3 regions of the Vagococcus entomophilus genome follow, and region 1 is predicted to be linked to each of the others. Evidence: predicted binding sites of a transcription regulator. Region 1 holds the regulator's gene; each other region holds the start of a gene.

Region 1 (6,326 bases):
TCCCACATAGCTTCAACCTTTTGATGAAAATGATGAAATCCAGGTCCATAAAACTCGACTTCATCTCCTACCCGAAAATGATTTCTTTGACGAATCGTCGCAATCTTAGTTTCTTCATTATAGGCCATCACCTCACCCACAAATTGGTAGACAGGTATTTTACGTCTTGGGCCAAATAGTTGCTCTTCTTCACTAGGTTTTTGGTAATAAAAACCAGTCGCAAGTTCTCGTTGTGCCACTTTCCATAGCTCGTCAATCCATTCCTGTTTACATACGTAATTTTCTGGGTCTTCTACGTAACTATCAATAGCTGCGCGATAAACATTTGATACGGTTGACACATAGTGAATAGACTTCATCCGACCTTCTATTTTTAGACTGTCAACACCATTTTCAACTAAATCAGGAATATGCTCAATCATTGACATATCAACTGCACTCATCGAAAATGGCTCTTCTATCCCTTGATCTGTGAATGTCTTTCTTTCGGTTCCAAACGGCATATCATATAGTTCATATTTCCAGCGACAAGACTGAGAACAGCCGCCACGGTTCGCATCACGAAACGACATGTGATTAGAAAGCGTGCATCTTCCAGAGTAAGAAATACACATTGCTCCATGAATAAACGCTTCAATTTCAATGCTTGTATTCTTTCTGATTTCGGCTACTTCTGCCATTGAAACCTCACGCGCAAGCACCACACGTTCTAAGCCCTCTTCTTTCCAGAACTCCAATGTTTCATAGTTTGTTGCAGAAGCCTGTGTGGATAGATGAATAGGCAAGCCAGGTGCTTCTGTCGCACAAATCTCAATCAGAGCCGGATCCGAAACAATCACTGCACTAATCCCTATCGTACGTAGCTCTCGGAAAAATTCCCCCGCACCCTTAGCATCCCCTTCGTGTGTCACCATATTGGCCGCGACGTAAACTTTGGCTTGATGTTCCTTAGCATATGCTACGCCTTCAGCCATTTCTTCATAACTAAAATTTCCAGCACGGCTTCTTAACCCATAAGCATTCCCACCGATATAAACGGCATCTGCGCCATAATGAATCGCTGTTTTTAATTTTTCTAGAGTTCCAGCAGGTGCTAACACTTCTGGTTTTTTTAATTTACGTTTTTCTATTGTCATGACTGTCTCCTTATTTCACATCTTCTGGGTTGAGTAACAAAAACCCAGTATCTAACCCACGCATTTTGGGATGTAATTTTACAACCTTTTGATTCATTTCTTCTAAATATTCTGTTGTTACAAGATTTGCCGCGAACGCTTCTTTTATTTCTACAAAGCATTTAGCAATGTCTACAAACGTTTCTCCTGGGGTAAAAATCCCATCTAATTTCCAATGATTATACGAAGATAACGCGACCAGCTTGTCTAACTCCAACGTCAGGTTCACATCATTATTTGCAAAGATATGAGTCCCATGAGTGTCTTCATAAATAGAATAATGCGTGTCTTCTTTTTTAGGCTCTGATAAGAAGAAGCCTCTTGCTTTAGATACTTGATCTTCAACGCCAACATATGAAAGATAATTCTGCAATAAAGGTCGTAACGATTGATGAATACAGGTCGCTCCGTACACCAGGACTTCTCCAAATACGTCTAAATTAGGAGCCATGGACACAAGTTCCATGTAAGGAATCTCACGCGCAAGTACAGCTCCAACAGCCCCTTTTTTCCCCCAAAAATTAATCTGTCTTGAGCTGGTTACAAGTGTTTCTCCATCATATATATAGGGAATACCGTAAGAACCTTTTTTAAGTAGATAAATAACTCCAGTATCTCCAACCGTGATTTGATCAACTTTAATTTCTTTTAAAAAAGTTAGATATGCTGGCACTTCTTTCATTTTTTCTGGATGCATCATCGCATTGACAGCAACCGTGACTTTTTTTCCTTTTTCATGGGCCATTTCAACCAATCGTTTTTGTTCTTCTCTTGTAAAAGAGGTTGGCAAACGCAAGCCAAAGTGTTCTTCTCCAATATATAGAGTATCAATTCCTGTATTTATAAGTTGCTCCGCTTGTTTAAGCGATTCTGCCGTTGCAGTAATAGTAATCATGAAAAAAATCCTCCTTTGTTACTCCACACATCCTACCACAGCTTCACAAACTTTAAAAGTCTGCTTTGGACTAACCTTCCTTATTACTTAAAAAAAACCGTAAAAAATGAGCCAGAACGTTGTACTTTGTTCCGACTCATTGTCGTAATCATCTTTATACCGTTTGTAGCTTGACAGCCTTTTTCGCACTATTCACAGTTAAAGTAATTTTTCCTTTACTAGCTCCAAGTGTGACCTTGTCTCCCACAACTGCTTGCCCTGCTAACAACGCTTCGCTTAAGCGATCTTCTACTTCTTTTTGCAACGCTCTGCGAATCGGACGAGCGCCGTACTCAGGATCAAAGCCTTCTTTTGCAATCACTTCAATAGCTGCGGGTGTAATCTTGACTATAATCCCTTGCTCATACAATCGACTGACAATCGTTTGACTCATAATTTTAACGATTTCATGTATCTCTTTTTTATCCAGTGATTTAAAGACGAGCAACTCATCCACCCTGTTTAAGAATTCAGGTCGAAATGCTTTCTTTAGCTCTTCCAAAATTCGCTTTTTCATCGCTTGATAATTTTTTGACTTGTCAACAGCATTGAACCCAACCGATTTTTCATCTCTAAGCGCTGTTGCTCCAATATTAGAGGTCATAATCAAGATGGTATTGCGAAAGTCAACTTTTCGACCTTTTGAATCAGTCAAATAGCCATCATCAAGGACTTGAAGTAACATATTGAAAACATCGGGATGCGCTTTTTCAACTTCGTCCAGTAAAATAACCGAATAAGGATGCTGTCTGACCTTTTCTGTCAGTTGACCTCCTTCATCATACCCTACATATCCAGGAGGAGAGCCGATCAAACGACTTGTACTATATTTTTCCATGTATTCAGACATGTCTACTCGAATTAGAGCACTTTCTGAGCCGAACATTGCGTCGGCTAATGTTTTCGCTAATTCTGTTTTTCCGACACCAGTAGGCCCTAAAAACATAAATGATCCAATTGGACGATTAGGATCTTTGAGCCCACTTCTGGCCCTTCTAATTGCTCTTGAGACAGATTCGACAGCTTCTGATTGACCAATGACTCTTTGATGGAGACGTTTTTCAAGCTCAAGTAACCTTTGGCTTTCTTTTTTTTCTAATTGTTGCAGTGGAACCCCTGTCCATTGTGAGACAACTTCCGCAATATCCTCGCTTGTCACTTGTTGCTGATATTCTGAGGGATCTTGTGCTTCCTCTATAAACATTTTTTCCATTTTAAGCTGTTGACGCTGTTCTTTTTTTCTAAACTTTGCTGCTTTCTCAAAATCATGTTCACGAATCGCCTGCTCTTTTTGAAGAACGAGCTCATCCAGCTTAAGTTTCTGTTTAGTAAGTGGAGACGGCTCATTTGCTGTGTCCAGCCTGACTTTTGCTGCAGATTCATCAATTAAATCTATGGCTTTATCTGGCAATTGTCTCGCTGTTAAATAACGTACAGACAAATGCACTGCTTCATGTACTGCATCATCCGTAATTTGTACTTGATGATGCTCCTCGTAGCGGCTACGCAACCCTAGTAGTATCTGTTCCGCTTCTTGTAAGGTTGGTTCTTCGACTTTCACAGCTGCAAATCGTCTTTCAAGTGCCGCATCTTTTTCGATATATTTTTGATATTCATCTAACGTTGTTGCCCCCACAGTTTGTAACTCTCCACGAGCCAAGGCTGGCTTCAAAATATTGGACGCATCAATTGCTCCTTCAGCACCACCTGCTCCAATCAAAGTATGCAACTCATCAATGAATAAAATTACTTCACCATCTTGATAAATTTCTTCAATAACTTTTTTCAAGCGATCTTCAAATTCACCGCGATATTTAGTCCCAGCTACTAATGAACCCATGTCAAGCATCATCAGACGTTTGTTCTCTAAAGTATCAGGAACCGTTCCAGCCACAATTCTTTGGGCTAAGCCTTCAGCAATGGCAGTTTTCCCAACACCTGGCTCCCCAACTAATACTGGATTGTTTTTTGTGCGTCGACTTAAAATTTGAATCATACGACGAACTTCTTTCTCTCTGCCAATCACTGGGTCGATTAAATTATTTTTGGCCATCGCCGTTAAATCTCTTGCTAACATATCTAGAGTTGGTGTCATGGATTCTTGTGCTTGTTGCAACGGTACAGGATTTTTTCTGGCGTTTTGTCTGGAGGATTGCGTCGTGTTGATTCCAACTTTTTTTAAAACCAACTGTCTCATTTTGGGAAGACTTACACCTAAGTTTGCCAAAATGCGTGACCCCAAAACCTCATCTTCGCGTAAAATTCCTAGCAATAAATGTTCCGTCCCCACACTTGGAGCACCCATTCTTTTCGCTTCATCACCTGCATATGTCAAAATTTGCTTGGCTCTGGGTGAATAAGAAAGATATAGGAACTTAGCAGTACTCGTCGAACCGTATCCTGCAATGGACTCAATCTCTTCTCGGATGTCTATTTCACTCACTCCAAGTTGACGAAGTGCTTTTCCTGCAATGCCGTCTTTTTCAATGACCAAACCTAAAAGCAAGTGTTCTGACCCAATAGATTGATGTCGAAAACTTTTGGCTTCCGCTTGTGCAATTTCTAACACTTTTTTTGCTTTTTCCGTAAATAACTCATCCATGAATCATCACTCCTTTTCTTCATATCCTAAACGAGTCAAGAACGCTTTAAATAGGCGTGCTCTTAACTCTTGTTCATTTTTCTCGTTGGTTGATTGTAACACTTGTTTGCTAATTAGTGAAAGAAAAAGATTTCCTTCTCTTTTGGTTATTATCTCATTATCATATAGTTGTTGCAATAAGGACAAAGCATCCTGTTCCGATAATTTATTTCCAATCATTTCTTCTAATTCTAGCAAAATTTCTGACCCAGTCGAAAGAGTCACTTTAATAATACGAATATAACCGCCACCACCACGTTTACTTTCTACTATATATCCTTTTGGAATCGTAAATCTTGTTTTAATTACATAGTTAATCTGCGATGGGACACAATTGAACTGACTCGCCATTTCAGCTCGACGAATTTCAATTTGTTCCTGTTCAGCAAGAATCTGTTTTAAATACGCTTCAATTACATCTGAAATATTTTGGTTATTCACAGCCTTCACCTCACTTATGCGTATAATTGACTAACTTTGACCTTTATTATACTCAATTCTGCCAATTAAATAAAGAAGTTTGATTCCCTACAGAAAACTATTAACAAGTAAAAATAGTTCGGATGAAACCATCCAAACTATCTCAACATTTTTTAGTCACTAACTAATTTTTATGAACTTCAGGGCTTACACTTTTTATTTCCTATATGATAAAAAAATAGAGTGAAAGATAATTTCTTTCACTCTATTTTATCAATTTCTACCAATTCTACCAATAGATAATCGGGAAGACAGGATTCGAACCTGCGACACCTTGGTCCCAAACCAAGTACTCTACCAAGCTGAGCTACTTCCCGAAAAAAATGCACCCAAGAGGAGTCGAACCTCTAACCTTCTGATTCGTAGTCAGATACTCTATCCAGTTGAGCTATGGGTGCAAGTGTGATTAACAAAGGACAATGCCGAGGACCGGAATCGAACCGGTACGGTGATCACTCACCGCAGGATTTTAAGTCCTGTGCGTCTGCCAGTTCCGCCACCCCGGCAACATTATTTTATTAATCTTTTTGCTTTCGCAAAAAGCGGAAGACGGGGTTCGAACCCGCGACCCCCACCTTGGCAAGGTGATGTTCTACCACTGAACTACTTCCGCATATAAATAAAACGAAGAGAGAGAAAAAGACACTCTCAAGAATGCCGGCTAAAGGATTTGAACCCTCGACCCTCTGATTACAAATCAGATGCTCTACCAACTGAGCTAAGCCGGCTCAAAGTGCGGGTGAAGGGACTTGAACCCCCACGCCGTTAGGCGCTAGATCCTAAATCTAGTGCGTCTGCCAATTCCGCCACACCCGCATATAAAAAAATGACCCGTACTGGGCTCGAACCAGTGACCCTCTGATTAAAAGTCAGATGCTCTACCAACTGAGCTAACGAGTCATATGGAGGTTAACGGGATTGAACCGCTGACCCCCTGCTTGTAAGGCAGGTGCTCTCCCAGCTGAGCTAAACCTCCATGACAACAAGCGTGGCAACGTCCTACTCTCACAAAGGGAAACCCTTCACTACCATCGGCGCTAAGAAGCTTAACTTCTGTGTTCGACATGGGAACAGGTGTATCCTTCTCGCCATCGCC
Region 2 (6,326 bases), on a different contig from region 1:
AGAGAAGCGTTATCTAAAATAGGGGTTGGACAAATTGGCCCCAATTATAAAGATTGTAGTTACTCAGTAGCAGGTCTGGGTAGATTTACACCGATTAATCATGCCCATCCAACGATTGGTGAACTAAATCAAGCTGAGTGTGTGGAAGAAGAAAAGATTGAAGTGTTATTTTTAGAAACCAAGCTAAATGCAATCATGCATGTGCTAAATGAGGCACATCCTTATGAAGAGCCTGCGTACACATTGACAACAATTGAAAATTTTAAGAAGCCATACGGGATTGGACGAGTTGGAAACCTTGCAAAACCTTTGAAATTATCACAGTTTATTGATAAAGTAAAAGAAGCATTTCAGATTGAAGGGCTTAGAGTAATCACTCAAAGTCCCAATCAACGGATTCAAAGGGTGGCAATTTGTGGTGGTAGTGGAGAAAAATTCTATTTAGATGCTCTTAGGCACCAAGCAGATGTCTACATTACGGGTGATGTATATTATCATACCGCTCATGATATGCTAAGCTCTGGGCTCACCGTTCTTGATCCAGGGCATTACATTGAAACGCTCTGTAAAAAGAAATTTGTTGAATTATTTGAAACGTGGAAAAAGGAAGAAAAATGGGATGTTGAATTTTTCTGTTCGAGTGTCAATACAAATCCATTTCAGTGGGTTTAATTAAAATAAAAAAGGAGTCATGTAGCATGTATGAAAATTTAGTATCACGCTTTTTGCGCTACGTAAAAACAGAAACAAGATCTAATCCGGAAAGTAAGACAACACCTTCAACTCAAACGCAAGTTGATTTTGCACATATTTTAGCGGAAGAGCTAAAAGAAATTGGCATGTCTGAGGTGGCTTATAATGAAGCAAATGGTTTTGTCACAGCAACGCTGCCAAGCAATACAACAAAAGCAGTTCGTAGTATTGGCTTTATCGCTCATATGGATACTGCTGATTTTAATGCAGTCAACGTACAACCTCAATTAGTAAAAAATTATGATGGACAATCAGATATTGCGTTAGATGCTGAGGGTAAATACAAATTAACCGTAAAAGACTTCCCTAATTTGGCTCATTATACAGGGCAAACTCTGATTACGACTGATGGTAGCACATTGTTAGGAGCAGATGATAAATCTGGAATTGCAGAAATTATGACTGCAATGGAATCATTAATTAAAAACCCAACAATTAAACATGGCAAGATTCGTGTAGCATTTGGTCCAGACGAAGAAATTGGGGTTGGAGCAGACAAATTTGACGTGAAAGAATTCGACGTTGACTTTGCTTATACGATAGATGGTGGTCCAGTGGGAGAGCTACAATACGAAACGTTTAGTGCAGCTCAAGCAGATATTACAATACTAGGAAAAAATGTACATCCAGGCACAGCTAAAGATACGATGATTAATGCGTTGCAATTGGCCATTGATTTTCAAAATGAGCTTCCTGGTGAAGAAGTACCTGAAAAAACAGAAGGTAGAGAAGGATTTTTCCATTTGATGAGCTTGTCAGGAAATCCAGAAGAAGCAAAAATGAGCTATATCATAAGAGATCATAACCGCGAAAAATTCGAAGACAGAAAAGAATTGCTAAAAAAGGTTCAAAGTAAATTAAATGCATCATTTGATCAAGAACGAATTTTAATTCATATGTATGATCAGTATTACAATATGAAAGAAATTATTGAAAAAGATATGAGTATTGTGGAGATTGCCAAAAAGGCCATGGAAAATCTTTCAATTAAGCCGATTATTGAACCGGTTCGAGGTGGAACAGATGGTTCTAAAATCTCTTATTTAGGTATTCCAACGCCTAATATTTTCGCTGGTGGAGAAAATATGCATGGTCGTTTTGAGTTTGTTGCAGTTGAAAGCATGGAAAAAGCAACGGATTTAATTATTGAAATTGCGCGATTAAACGAGGAAATTGCCTAATGTTTAGTACTTCCCCAGTTCCTTTTTATCTTGTGATAGTCAACGTATATGTTTTTGGGCTGATGTGGTGGGATAAACGAAAAGCAATCCGGCATGAATGGAGAATTCCGGAAAGTAATTTGTTGTTCATGGGAATAATTGGTGGTGGATTAGGTGGAATAATTGCAAGACAGCTCTTTCATCATAAGACCAGAAAAAGAAAATTTTTGATTTGTTTTGTCATAGGAATACTTGTAGATTTTGCTTTAATTTTCATCTATGGCTGGCAAGGTTAAATAAGAATCAGGGTGTGAAGTTTTCATGCCCTGATTTTTATTAATAAATCCTAAGAAAGGAGGAATAAATTGAAAAATAAAAAAGTTCATTTATTGTTAAATATTTTAGGAATTATCGTCATTATCTATTTAATTATTCATGTATTTAAAGGAGAAATTGGAAAGGTCTTCAATCAATTGTTTCAAACCAATCCTCTTATACTAGCGCTTGTCTTAATATTAGGAATCTTGTACTTAATGTGTGAAGGCTATATGATTAAACAACTTGCTGCTTCATTTTCCAACCAGTTTACAACGAAAATGGGCATCTGCTGTGCAAGCTCGGTAGCTTTTTTTCGAGTGGTTACTTTTGGTAGCGGGACAACAATTTCTGAGGTATTATTTTATCGTAGTAAAGGAATGGACACCTCTGATGGGATCGGGATGACCATCTTACATATGATTTTTTATAAGACCGCGCTTTTATTGACCAGTATCTGTGCATTGTTCTATACATATTCTTGGCTGACTCATACTTTTCACCACGTTTTATTATTTTTGATCTTAGGTATGATTTTAACGCTATTGATGATTGTTCTTTTGCTTTTCATTACATTAAAAGAGAATTGGCATAGAAGGTTAGTCACGTTTTTAGATAGAAAAATAAAACGAGCTAGCTGGCGTCAAAAACTAAAAAAATTTAATGAGCAAGTGATTTCTTTGAGAGCAAGCGTTCAGAAGATGATTGCAGAGCCAGCCCACGTATTTTTTGTATTCGTTCTTAATATAGGAAAACTTTTTTTCTGGTATAGTATTCCTTATATTGTACTGCATCAAGAGTCAAATATTTCCTATTTATTTTCAATCTCATTGGTTGCGCTAACGTTAATTTTATCTGGGGTCATTCCAACGCCGGCTGGGATTGGTTCGTTTGAATTTGTCTATATGCTTTTGTTTAGACCAGTTGTTGGTACCGTCTTAGCTATTTCCTCTCTGTTATTATACCGCTTTGCTTCTTATATTTTCCCTTTTATATGTGGTATGATATATGAAGGAATGAAAAAAAGAAAGCAATTAAAGCGCGAGATAAAGTCTATTCGGCGCAATCAGAATGTGTAAAAGAAAGAGGAAAGTTATGCTAACATTTGAAGAAAAAAAAGCTGTTTTTGCATCTTATAAAGAATTAGAAGAAGTGCCAGTGTCAATGAACCGTTTAAATTATCATTTTGCGCAAAGTGCAGTCGCTAAAACAATGGTGGTAAAATTCTTACATCCAAAAAGTGCTAATGCCTTTGTATACGCTGGTTATTTACCTAAAGAAGAAACCAAAGATGGATATATTTCGGTCCGTGATGCGGATGAAAAAACGATTTGTATGTTGGTAGAAAAAGCGATTGACTATTTAAAAAAGACAGAGGACGGATATGTAGAAGGTTATCAAGAAGTCTGGGAAGATGACCATGCGGATTCTTTAACCCTAATGTATGAAAACCCAATGTGGACGGTGCTTATGTCCAGTGGGAGTGTCGAAGCAGTGTTTAAAACTAAAGAAGCTGCTGAGAGTTATTTAGAAGATGAAGGTTTTTGGCTTCATTAAGCAAAAACTTAGACATTAGCTAGAGACAGAGGACTATTTCGTGCTAGAGTGTGACACAAAAGTGAGGTGGACTTTTGTGTCACACTTTTTTTGATTTGAACGTCGTAAAAAAGATCAAGAGTTTTTCTTTGACCTTTACTGACCAATTAGGTATAATAGAATCATAAAGTCAAAGGAGGAAAGAAAATGAATATAGAAAAAATGACAACAGCTTTGCAAGAAGCAATTGCGGAGGCTCAACAAGTTGCGCTTACGCGACGTCATCAAGAAATTGATATTCCTCATTTATGGAAAATATTTGTCCAACCCGGACATTTCGGTCGTGACTTTTATCAAGATGCTGGTTTGAATATGGAACAATTTGAACAAGAAATTGACACAGCAATAGATGAAATTCCAACTATTGAAGGTGGAAATGTCCAATATGGGCAAAATCTTAGTCAAAATTTGTTTCATTTACTCCAAGAAGCAGACCAATTAAAAGATAATTTTCAAGATGAGTTTTTATCAACAGAAATTGTCTTGCTGGCTTTAATGAAATTAAAAAATTATCGTTTAACAAAATATTTGCACGCACAAGGGATAAATGAAAAAGAATTACGAAATAATATAGAAGAAATGAGGGGAGGAGATCGCGTGACCTCTAAAAATCAAGAAGAACAATATAAGGCACTAGAAAAGTATGGAACCGATTTAGTTCAAGCAGTTAAAAGTGGGAAACAAGATCCTGTTATTGGTCGTGATGAAGAAATACGTGACGTTATTCGTATTTTATCAAGAAAAACGAAAAATAATCCTGTTCTAATAGGAGATCCAGGGGTAGGGAAAACGGCTATTGTTGAAGGTTTGGCGCAGAGAATTGTTCGAAAAGATGTCCCAGAAAATTTAAAAGACAAAACTATTTTTTCTTTGGATATGGGCGCATTGATTGCTGGTGCAAAATTCCGTGGTGAATTTGAAGAACGCCTAAAAGCTGTTCTTAAAGAAGTCAATAAAAGTGATGGGAAAATCATTCTGTTTATTGATGAAATCCATACCATTGTAAGCGCAGGTAAGACAGAGGGCAGCATGGATGCTGGAAACTTGTTAAAACCAATGTTAGCTAGAGGAGAGCTCCATTGTATTGGGGCAACGACACTAGATGAATACCGTGAGTACATGGAAAAAGACAAAGCTCTCGAACGTCGTTTCCAAAAGGTATTAGTAAAAGAGCCTACAGTAGAGGATACGGTTAGTATTTTACGAGGTTTGAAAGATCGTTTTGAGATTCATCATGGCGTGAATATCCATGACAATGCTCTAGTCGCTGCGGCTACTCTTTCAAATCGCTATATAACGGATCGCTATTTACCAGATAAGGCAATTGATTTGGTTGATGAAGCATGTGCGACGATACGAGTAGAAATGAACTCGATGCCAACGGAGCTAGACCAAGTTACCAGACGTTTGATGCAACTTGAAATTGAAGAAGCTGCACTCAAAAAAGAGCAAGATGAAGCCAGTAAAAAACGTTTAACAGGTCTACAAAAAGAATTAGCAGAGTTACGTGAAGAAGCAAATTCTATGAAAATGCGTTGGGAAACTGAAAAAGAAGAGGTAGGAAAAGTAAGTAGCAAGCGTGAAGAAATTGATCAAGCTCGGCATGAGTTAGAAGATGCAGAAAATAATTATGATCTTGAACGAGCAGCTGTTTTGCGCCACGGTACAATTCCTAAATTAACGCAAGAGTTAAAAGAATTAGAAGAAAAAGGAAAAGAGTCTAATACTAGATTAGTTCAGGAGTCTGTCACAGAAAACGAAATTTCTGAAGTGGTAGGTAGAATGACGGGCATCCCTGTGAGCAAGTTAGTAGAAGGAGAACGAGAAAAAATCCTACGTTTGAATGAAACGTTGCACAAACGTGTAATTGGGCAAAATGAAGCGGTTGATGCGGTTTCAGATGCGGTGATTCGATCACGTGCGGGCTTGCAAGACCCAAACCGTCCACTTGGTTCTTTCTTATTTTTAGGGCCAACAGGTGTTGGGAAAACAGAATTAGCTAAAGCTCTAGCAGAAAATTTATTCGACTCTGAGGATCATATGGTAAGAATTGATATGAGTGAATACATGGAAAAACACAGTATTTCACGTCTAGTAGGGGCTCCTCCAGGTTATGTTGGTTATGAAGAAGGAGGACAATTAACCGAGGCTGTTCGCCGGAACCCTTATACCATTGTTCTTTTGGATGAAATTGAAAAAGCACATCCAGATGTTTTCAATATTCTTTTGCAAGTCTTAGATGATGGACGTTTAACCGATAGCAAAGGTCGAATCGTTGATTTTAAAAATACTGTGTTGATCATGACAAGTAATATCGGTTCGCAATTCTTGCTTGATGGCGTAGATGAAAAAGGACAGATTTCAAGTGAAAGTGAGGAGCAAGTGATGACGCTCCTAAAAGCCCACTTTAAACCTGAGTTTTTAAATCGTATTGATGATACGATCTTGTTTACACCACTTAGTCTTGAAGATGTTAAGGAAATCATTGGCAAAATGACGCAA
Region 3 (6,326 bases), on a different contig from region 1:
AAGTTTTCTTCTAACATTTTCACCAAATCCAGATAAACACTTCCTACACCTTGACCTTTTACTTTATCCGCTGATGAAAACATGTTGATTGTTAACACGTCTATCACTCCCATCAATTCTATAGACAACCAACCTATAAACTCTTTTTCACAATTGCACTGTTCGCATGAACATTCCCAACTATTATAACATAAAAGACTACTAAAGTTGAGAAAAACTAAATTTTGTACAACAAAAAAGCGAGATGAAAGTCATCTCGCTTTTTAAGGTTTCGCTTTATTCAGCTGTGTATTCGTTTACTAATGCAACAACTTCATCAGCCGTATCACACTCATTAATTGCCTTTTGAGCGAGCTCGCTCATCTTAGCAGTATCTAAGCGTTTCATTAGACTACGTGTTTTTAGAATACTTGTTGCGCTCATTGAAAACTCATCTAAGCCAAGTCCAACAAGTAAAGGAACAGCGATTTGATCGCCAGCCATTTCGCCACACATACCAGCCCATTTACCTTCAGCATGAGCTGATTCAATAACATTTTTGATTAAACGTAAAATTGATGGGTTGTAAGGTTGGTACAAGTATGACACCTTCTCATTCATACGATCGGCAGCCATTGTATATTGAATCAAATCATTGGTTCCAACACTAAAGAAGTCAACTTCTTTCGCAAATTTATCAGCTATTACCGCTGCTGCTGGAATTTCAATCATAATCCCTACTTGAATATTGTCAGAAACTTTTGTTCCTTCTTTTTCAAGTTTTGCTTTTTCTTCATCAAGAAGTGCTTTTGCTGCTCTAAACTCTTGAAGAGTTGCAATCATTGGAAACATAATCCGTAACTGGCCATGTACAGATGCGCGAAGCAATGCACGAAGCTGCGTACGGAACATATCATCTCTATCTAAACATACTCGAATTGCTCGGTAGCCTAAAAATGGGTTCATTTCGTGTGGCAATTTAAGATAAGGAAGTTCTTTATCGCCACCAATGTCCATTGTACGGACAACGACTGGCTTCCCTTCCATTCCTTCAAGAACCGCACTATACGCTTTGTATTGTTCATCTTCTGTTGGAAAATCAGGAGAATCCATGTACAAGAATTCTGTACGGTACAATCCAACTGCTTCCCCACCATTTGAGATTACACCTTCTAAGTCTTTTGGTGTACCAATATTAGCAGCTAACTCAAAATGTTTGCCATCCGCTGTCACTGTTTGGGCATTTTTCAATTTTTCCCATTCAGCTTTTTGATCTGCAAACGCTTTTGCTTTTGCTTGAAAATCTTTCGTTTGTTCGTCACTAGGATGAACAATAACATCTCCTTCAATCCCGTTAACCGCTAACATATCTCCTTCTTTTACAATTGAAGTGATTTTTTCTGTTCCGACGATTGCTGGAATTTCTAGAGAACGAGCCATGATTGCAGAATGTGATGTTCTTCCACCAATATCTGTAACAAAAGCCTTTACATATTTACGATCTAGTTGAGCAGTATCACTTGGTGTCAAATCATGTGCAATAACGATTACTTCCTCATCAATCATCGCTGGATTTGGTAGCGTAACGCCTAACAGATGGCTAAGTATACGCTTGGTCACATCTTTGATATCTGCTGCGCGTTCTTGCATATAAGGATTGTCATGCATGCCTTCAAACATACTAATGAACATATCTGTTACATCTTTTAAAGCAGATTCCGCATTTACTTTATTATCACGAATGTTACTTTCAATACTGCTTACCATCTCAGGATCAGATAGTACCATCAAATGAGCATCAAAAACTTGCGCTTCTGATTCCCCTAACGTTTCAACAGCTTTATCGCGAATTTTTTGTAAATCATCTGTTGATTTTTGTAACGCGTCTTTTAAACGTTTTACTTCACCCTCAGAATCATCTACGGATTTTTTGTCAAAAGATAAATCAGGTTGAATTAATCGGTATGCTTTGGCGATTGCGATGCCATCACTTGCTGCAATTCCTTTTAATAATTCAGTCATTATTCTGACAAACCTTCTTTAACCATAGTATCTGCAATTGCAGCAAGTGCATCCGCTTCATCTGCGCCATCAGCAGTAATTGTTACGTCAGCACCTTGGCCAACTCCTAAAGACATAACACCCATAATTGATTTTAAGTTAACAGATTTTCCTTTATATTCTAAGTTAACATCGGCATTAAATTTGCTTGCTGCTTGCACTAATAAAGTAGCTGGACGAGCATGAATTCCTGTATCTGCAATAATGTGAAAATCTTTTTTTTCCATAATAATCGTTCTCCTTTGTTTTCGGTTAGTTTTAGGATTACCAAGCATTAAGCTAAATTTTCATTTAATAAATGGAACCCCTTCAATTTTAAAGATTACCATTTTTTTTGATTTCTTACAACCGTTTTATATTAGTTTTTTTCTAAATTTGTATTATTCAATTTTCCACTAAGTTTTTTGGTAAAAAGACAGCCGTTTCTAAGCATTCATTTCAATTTGAGGAAACATGACGCAGTTCTTGATTTTTGTAATCACATTTCTTGATTCTCCCTATAAAAATGCTATAATTAGTTTATGGTCAAAAATGGTCAATAATATTTTTGATTACTAAAGTTGAAAGGATGTGTGCGTATGCTTTGTCAAAGATGTCAAAATAAAGAAGCGACAATTCATCTGTATGCAAATGTAAATGGAGAAAGACGGCAAATCGATTATTGTCAAGATTGCTATCAAACTTTAAAAACTCAACAAATGAAAAATAGTATTTCACCAAAAAATCAAGACAATTCAGGTTCGATAGATGATTTATTTCGTTCATTAGCGCAACAACTAAATTTAAATCAAGGACAATCACAACAAACCCCGCCTTCATTTGGCAGAGAAGGTGACCAGCCCCCACGCCCACCACAAAATAACCAATCTCTTTTAGCAGAGTTCGGGATCAATATCACTGATAGTGCGAAAAAAGGGAAAATTGACCCTGTAATTGGACGGGATCAAGAAATCCAAAGAGTCATCGAAATTTTAAATCGGAGAACCAAAAATAATCCTGTTTTAATTGGGGAACCCGGTGTTGGGAAAACTGCTGTTGTAGAGGGTCTGGCTCAAAAAATTGTAGACGGTGATGTTCCACAAAAATTATTAAACAAAGAAGTCATTCGCTTAGATGTCGTTTCTCTTGTTCAAGGAACTGGGATTCGTGGGCAGTTTGAAGAACGAATGAAACAATTGATGACCGAAGTTAAAAACAATCCACAAATTATTCTTTTCATCGATGAAGTACACGAATTAGTGGGCGCCGGTACCACTGGTGAGGGCAACTTAGATGCAGGCAATATTTTAAAACCTGCTCTAGCTAGAGGGGAATTGCAACTAGTTGGTGCAACTACTTTAAATGAGTACCGACTCATCGAAAAAGATGCAGCTTTAGAACGTCGCTTACAACCTGTTCAGGTGGATGAGCCTTCTGTTGCAGAAACCGTGATTATCCTAAAAGGAATTCAAGAAAAATACGAAGCGTATCACCATGTAAAATATACAGATGAGGCAATTGAAGCTGCTGCTAAATTGTCAGATCGGTATATTCAAGATCGCTACCTTCCAGATAAAGCAATTGACCTTCTAGATGAAACTGGTTCTAAAAAGAACCTTACCATCCAAGCAGTTGACCCGAAATTGTTGGAAGAAAAATTAGTAGAAGCTGAAAAAGAAAAACAACGTGCGTCACAAGAGGAAGATTTTGAAAAAGCTGCTTATTATCGTGACAAAATTAATAAACTAAATGTGTTAAAAGAAAAAAAAGTTTCAAGTGAAGATACGCCTATTATTACCGAAAAAAGTATTGAGCAGGCAATTGAACAAAAAACCAATATTCCAGTTGGAGAACTAAAAGAAAAAGAGCAAACACAACTTAAAAATCTAGCTATTGATTTAGAAAAACATGTTATCGGGCAAGACGATGCAGTGGATAAAGTTTCACGTGCTATTCGAAGAAACCGCATTGGTCTCAATAAAAAAAATCGCCCCATCGCCTCTTTTTTATTTGTTGGACCAACCGGAGTGGGAAAAACCGAATTAGCCAAGCAACTTGCACTTGAACTTTTCGGGTCAAATGAATCAATGATTCGTTTTGATATGAGTGAGTACATGGAAAAACATAGTATTGCTAAACTCATTGGCTCACCTCCTGGCTATATCGGCTATGACGAGGCTGGTCAATTAACAGAAAAGGTCCGTAGAAATCCTTATTCCTTAGTTTTACTTGATGAAATCGAAAAAGCCCATCCAGATGTTTTGCATATGTTCTTGCAAATATTAGATGATGGCCGACTAACAGATGCTAAAGGTCGAACGGTTAGCTTTAAAGATACAATTATCATCATGACAAGCAATGCAGGTAGTGGAAATACAGATGCTAATGTTGGATTTGGTGCGATTCGAGACGGGAAAACACATTCCGTCTTAGGAAAATTAAAACAGTTTTTTAAACCAGAATTTTTGAACCGTTTTGACAGTATCATTGAGTTTAATTCTCTATCAAAAACAGATTTACTTGAGATTATCAATCTACTAATCGAAGATGTCAACAATATGTTAAGTGGACAGCAAATTCACATTGAGGTAAATCAAAATGTCAAAGAAAAACTAGTTGAGATTGGCTATCAACCAGAGATGGGGGCCAGACCACTAAGAAGAGTTTTACAAGAACAAATTGAGGACCAAATTGCAGATTACTATTTGGAACATCCTCAAACCAAAACACTGGTTGCCACTCTTGACTCTACTGGACAGATTGTTGTAAAAGAAAAAAAACAAGAAAAAGATGCTTGATGAGCAACTAAATCCAACTTTCTAAGCGTGTGTTTCCATTATTGGAGACGCACGCGTTTTTCTTCTTTTCCAACCAAATAAATTAGGGAATTCTCCAAGCTTTTCAAGTGTTATTCCTACCCTTTTCATTAAAAAAAGATTATAATTAATAAAAGAATCAGATAATATGAAATATGAAAGCTAGGTGTTTTTATGAAATTAATTGATGTGACAAATAGTCATTCAAGCCTTGTTCGTAGCCAACTAGACAATACAGATGCGCAACAAGTACGCGTTTATAGTCTAGGCAACACAACTGTTATTTACACAATTTCTCCAAAGCATGATGAAATCGCTTTAATTAACAAACAACGCTCCATCACGCCTGAAGAAATTAACACTGTAATGGAACATCTCACGGCTCATCCACTAGATAGAGATGCATGCGAATTAATTGAAACGGACAAATTGGTCGAAATATCTATCCCAAAAAAATGAGTAAAAAAACGTTTCTTTTTTGAATGATTTAAGGTAAAAAATAAGTTTTATAGAGTGGTGAAGACCGCTCTTTTTTGTTGTTCTTTCATTCTAATTATTATATTGTACCATATACTTGTTATTGTAAAAAAAATTGTATTCCTCATTGGAATACAATTTTTTAATCAATAATTTTGGTAAGGATGTATGCCACTCTCTACTTTAATCTCAACAATTCTAGCACATTTCTCTCAAGATTTTCGTTCAAATTCCCTAAACTTTATGTATTCTTATTTCTAAATAAATACTCACGAGCAACCACTCTATCACGCCCGCTAAAAATCCTGATATAATGGCTGCTGAGACGACAAAGTAAGCTAATATTCGTAGATTATAGTTGTAAATCCCGACCCCAAATAAAAGCATACAAACTAAACTGGTGATTAGAATTATGGCTCCACAATATCTGAAAGAATATTGACTAAATCTTCTTAGAATAAAATAAATCGCATTGATGAAAAGAAAAGAGATTACACCAATTATTGCATACCATAAAAGCTCCATGTTTCTTTCACCTTCTTGTTCATAATTTATAGACTAATTATATTATATAACTCATAAAAAGGCGAATGATTGGCTTTTATTCCTCTTCTTCTTTAATTTCATTTAGTAACTTCTGTATGTCAGCAGTTTGTTCAATATTGCCTAACATTTCTGGACGTCTTAAATAGGTTCTTCTAAGTGATTCTTTTAGTTGCCATTCTTCAATCAACTTATGGTTTCCATTAGTTAACACTTCTGGGACTTTCATTCCTTTGTAATCAGCTGGTCGTGTATATTGAGGATGCTCTAACAAACCAGTAGAATGAGAGTCTGATAGCGCTGACTGCTTATTGCCTAATACATCTGGTAGCAAACGAACTGTGGCGTCAATCATGACCATGGCACCTAGCTCGCCCCCTGTCAAAACGTAGTCCCCTAAAGAAATTTCATCTGTTACATATTGTCTTATTCTTTCATCATATCCTTCGTAATGACCACAAATAAAGACTA

Evidence for each region. Region 1 encodes CtsR, which represses protease genes until heat stress. Its sites were predicted from a motif close to TTGGTCAAAAAAGGTCAAANA; they were not measured.
Region 2: a site for CtsR is predicted at 3,911-3,931, ahead of clpB (ATP-dependent chaperone ClpB). Genes of this name have one in related genera too.
Region 3: a site for CtsR is predicted at 2,562-2,582, ahead of CBF30_RS02120 (ATP-dependent Clp protease ATP-binding subunit). Genes of this name have one in related genera too.

What each region holds. Positions count from the first base shown of each region.
Region 1 covers NZ_NGJZ01000003.1:293,341-299,666, forward strand. Annotated here, with positions in the region: gene CBF30_RS10330 (peptidase U32 family protein) at 1-1,136, opposite strand, end outside; gene CBF30_RS10335 (peptidase U32 family protein) at 1,147-2,070, opposite strand; gene CBF30_RS10340 (ATP-dependent Clp protease ATP-binding subunit) at 2,225-4,711, opposite strand; gene CBF30_RS10345 (CtsR family transcriptional regulator) at 4,718-5,191, opposite strand; tRNA gene CBF30_RS10350 (tRNA-Pro) at 5,474-5,547, opposite strand; tRNA gene CBF30_RS10355 (tRNA-Arg) at 5,555-5,628, opposite strand; tRNA gene CBF30_RS10360 (tRNA-Leu) at 5,651-5,736, opposite strand; tRNA gene CBF30_RS10365 (tRNA-Gly) at 5,772-5,843, opposite strand; tRNA gene CBF30_RS10370 (tRNA-Thr) at 5,886-5,958, opposite strand; tRNA gene CBF30_RS10375 (tRNA-Leu) at 5,965-6,046, opposite strand; tRNA gene CBF30_RS10380 (tRNA-Lys) at 6,058-6,130, opposite strand; tRNA gene CBF30_RS10385 (tRNA-Val) at 6,134-6,206, opposite strand; rRNA gene rrf (5S ribosomal RNA) at 6,217-6,326, opposite strand, start outside.
Region 2 covers NZ_NGJZ01000001.1:431,308-437,633, forward strand. Annotated here, with positions in the region: gene CBF30_RS01980 (Nif3-like dinuclear metal center hexameric protein) at 1-672, shown strand, start outside; gene pepT (peptidase T) at 699-1,934, shown strand; gene CBF30_RS01990 (DUF1294 domain-containing protein) at 1,934-2,209, shown strand; gene CBF30_RS01995 (lysylphosphatidylglycerol synthase transmembrane domain-containing protein) at 2,279-3,307, shown strand; gene CBF30_RS02000 (hypothetical protein) at 3,324-3,785, shown strand; gene clpB (ATP-dependent chaperone ClpB) at 3,972-6,326, shown strand, end outside.
Region 3 covers NZ_NGJZ01000001.1:459,350-465,675, reverse strand. Annotated here, with positions in the region: gene CBF30_RS02135 (glycosyltransferase family 4 protein) at 1-98, opposite strand, end outside; gene ptsP (phosphoenolpyruvate--protein phosphotransferase) at 277-2,001, opposite strand; gene CBF30_RS02125 (phosphocarrier protein HPr) at 2,001-2,267, opposite strand; gene CBF30_RS02120 (ATP-dependent Clp protease ATP-binding subunit) at 2,619-4,817, shown strand; gene CBF30_RS02115 (DUF1827 family protein) at 5,010-5,294, shown strand; gene trmD (tRNA (guanosine(37)-N1)-methyltransferase TrmD) at 5,914-6,326, opposite strand, start outside.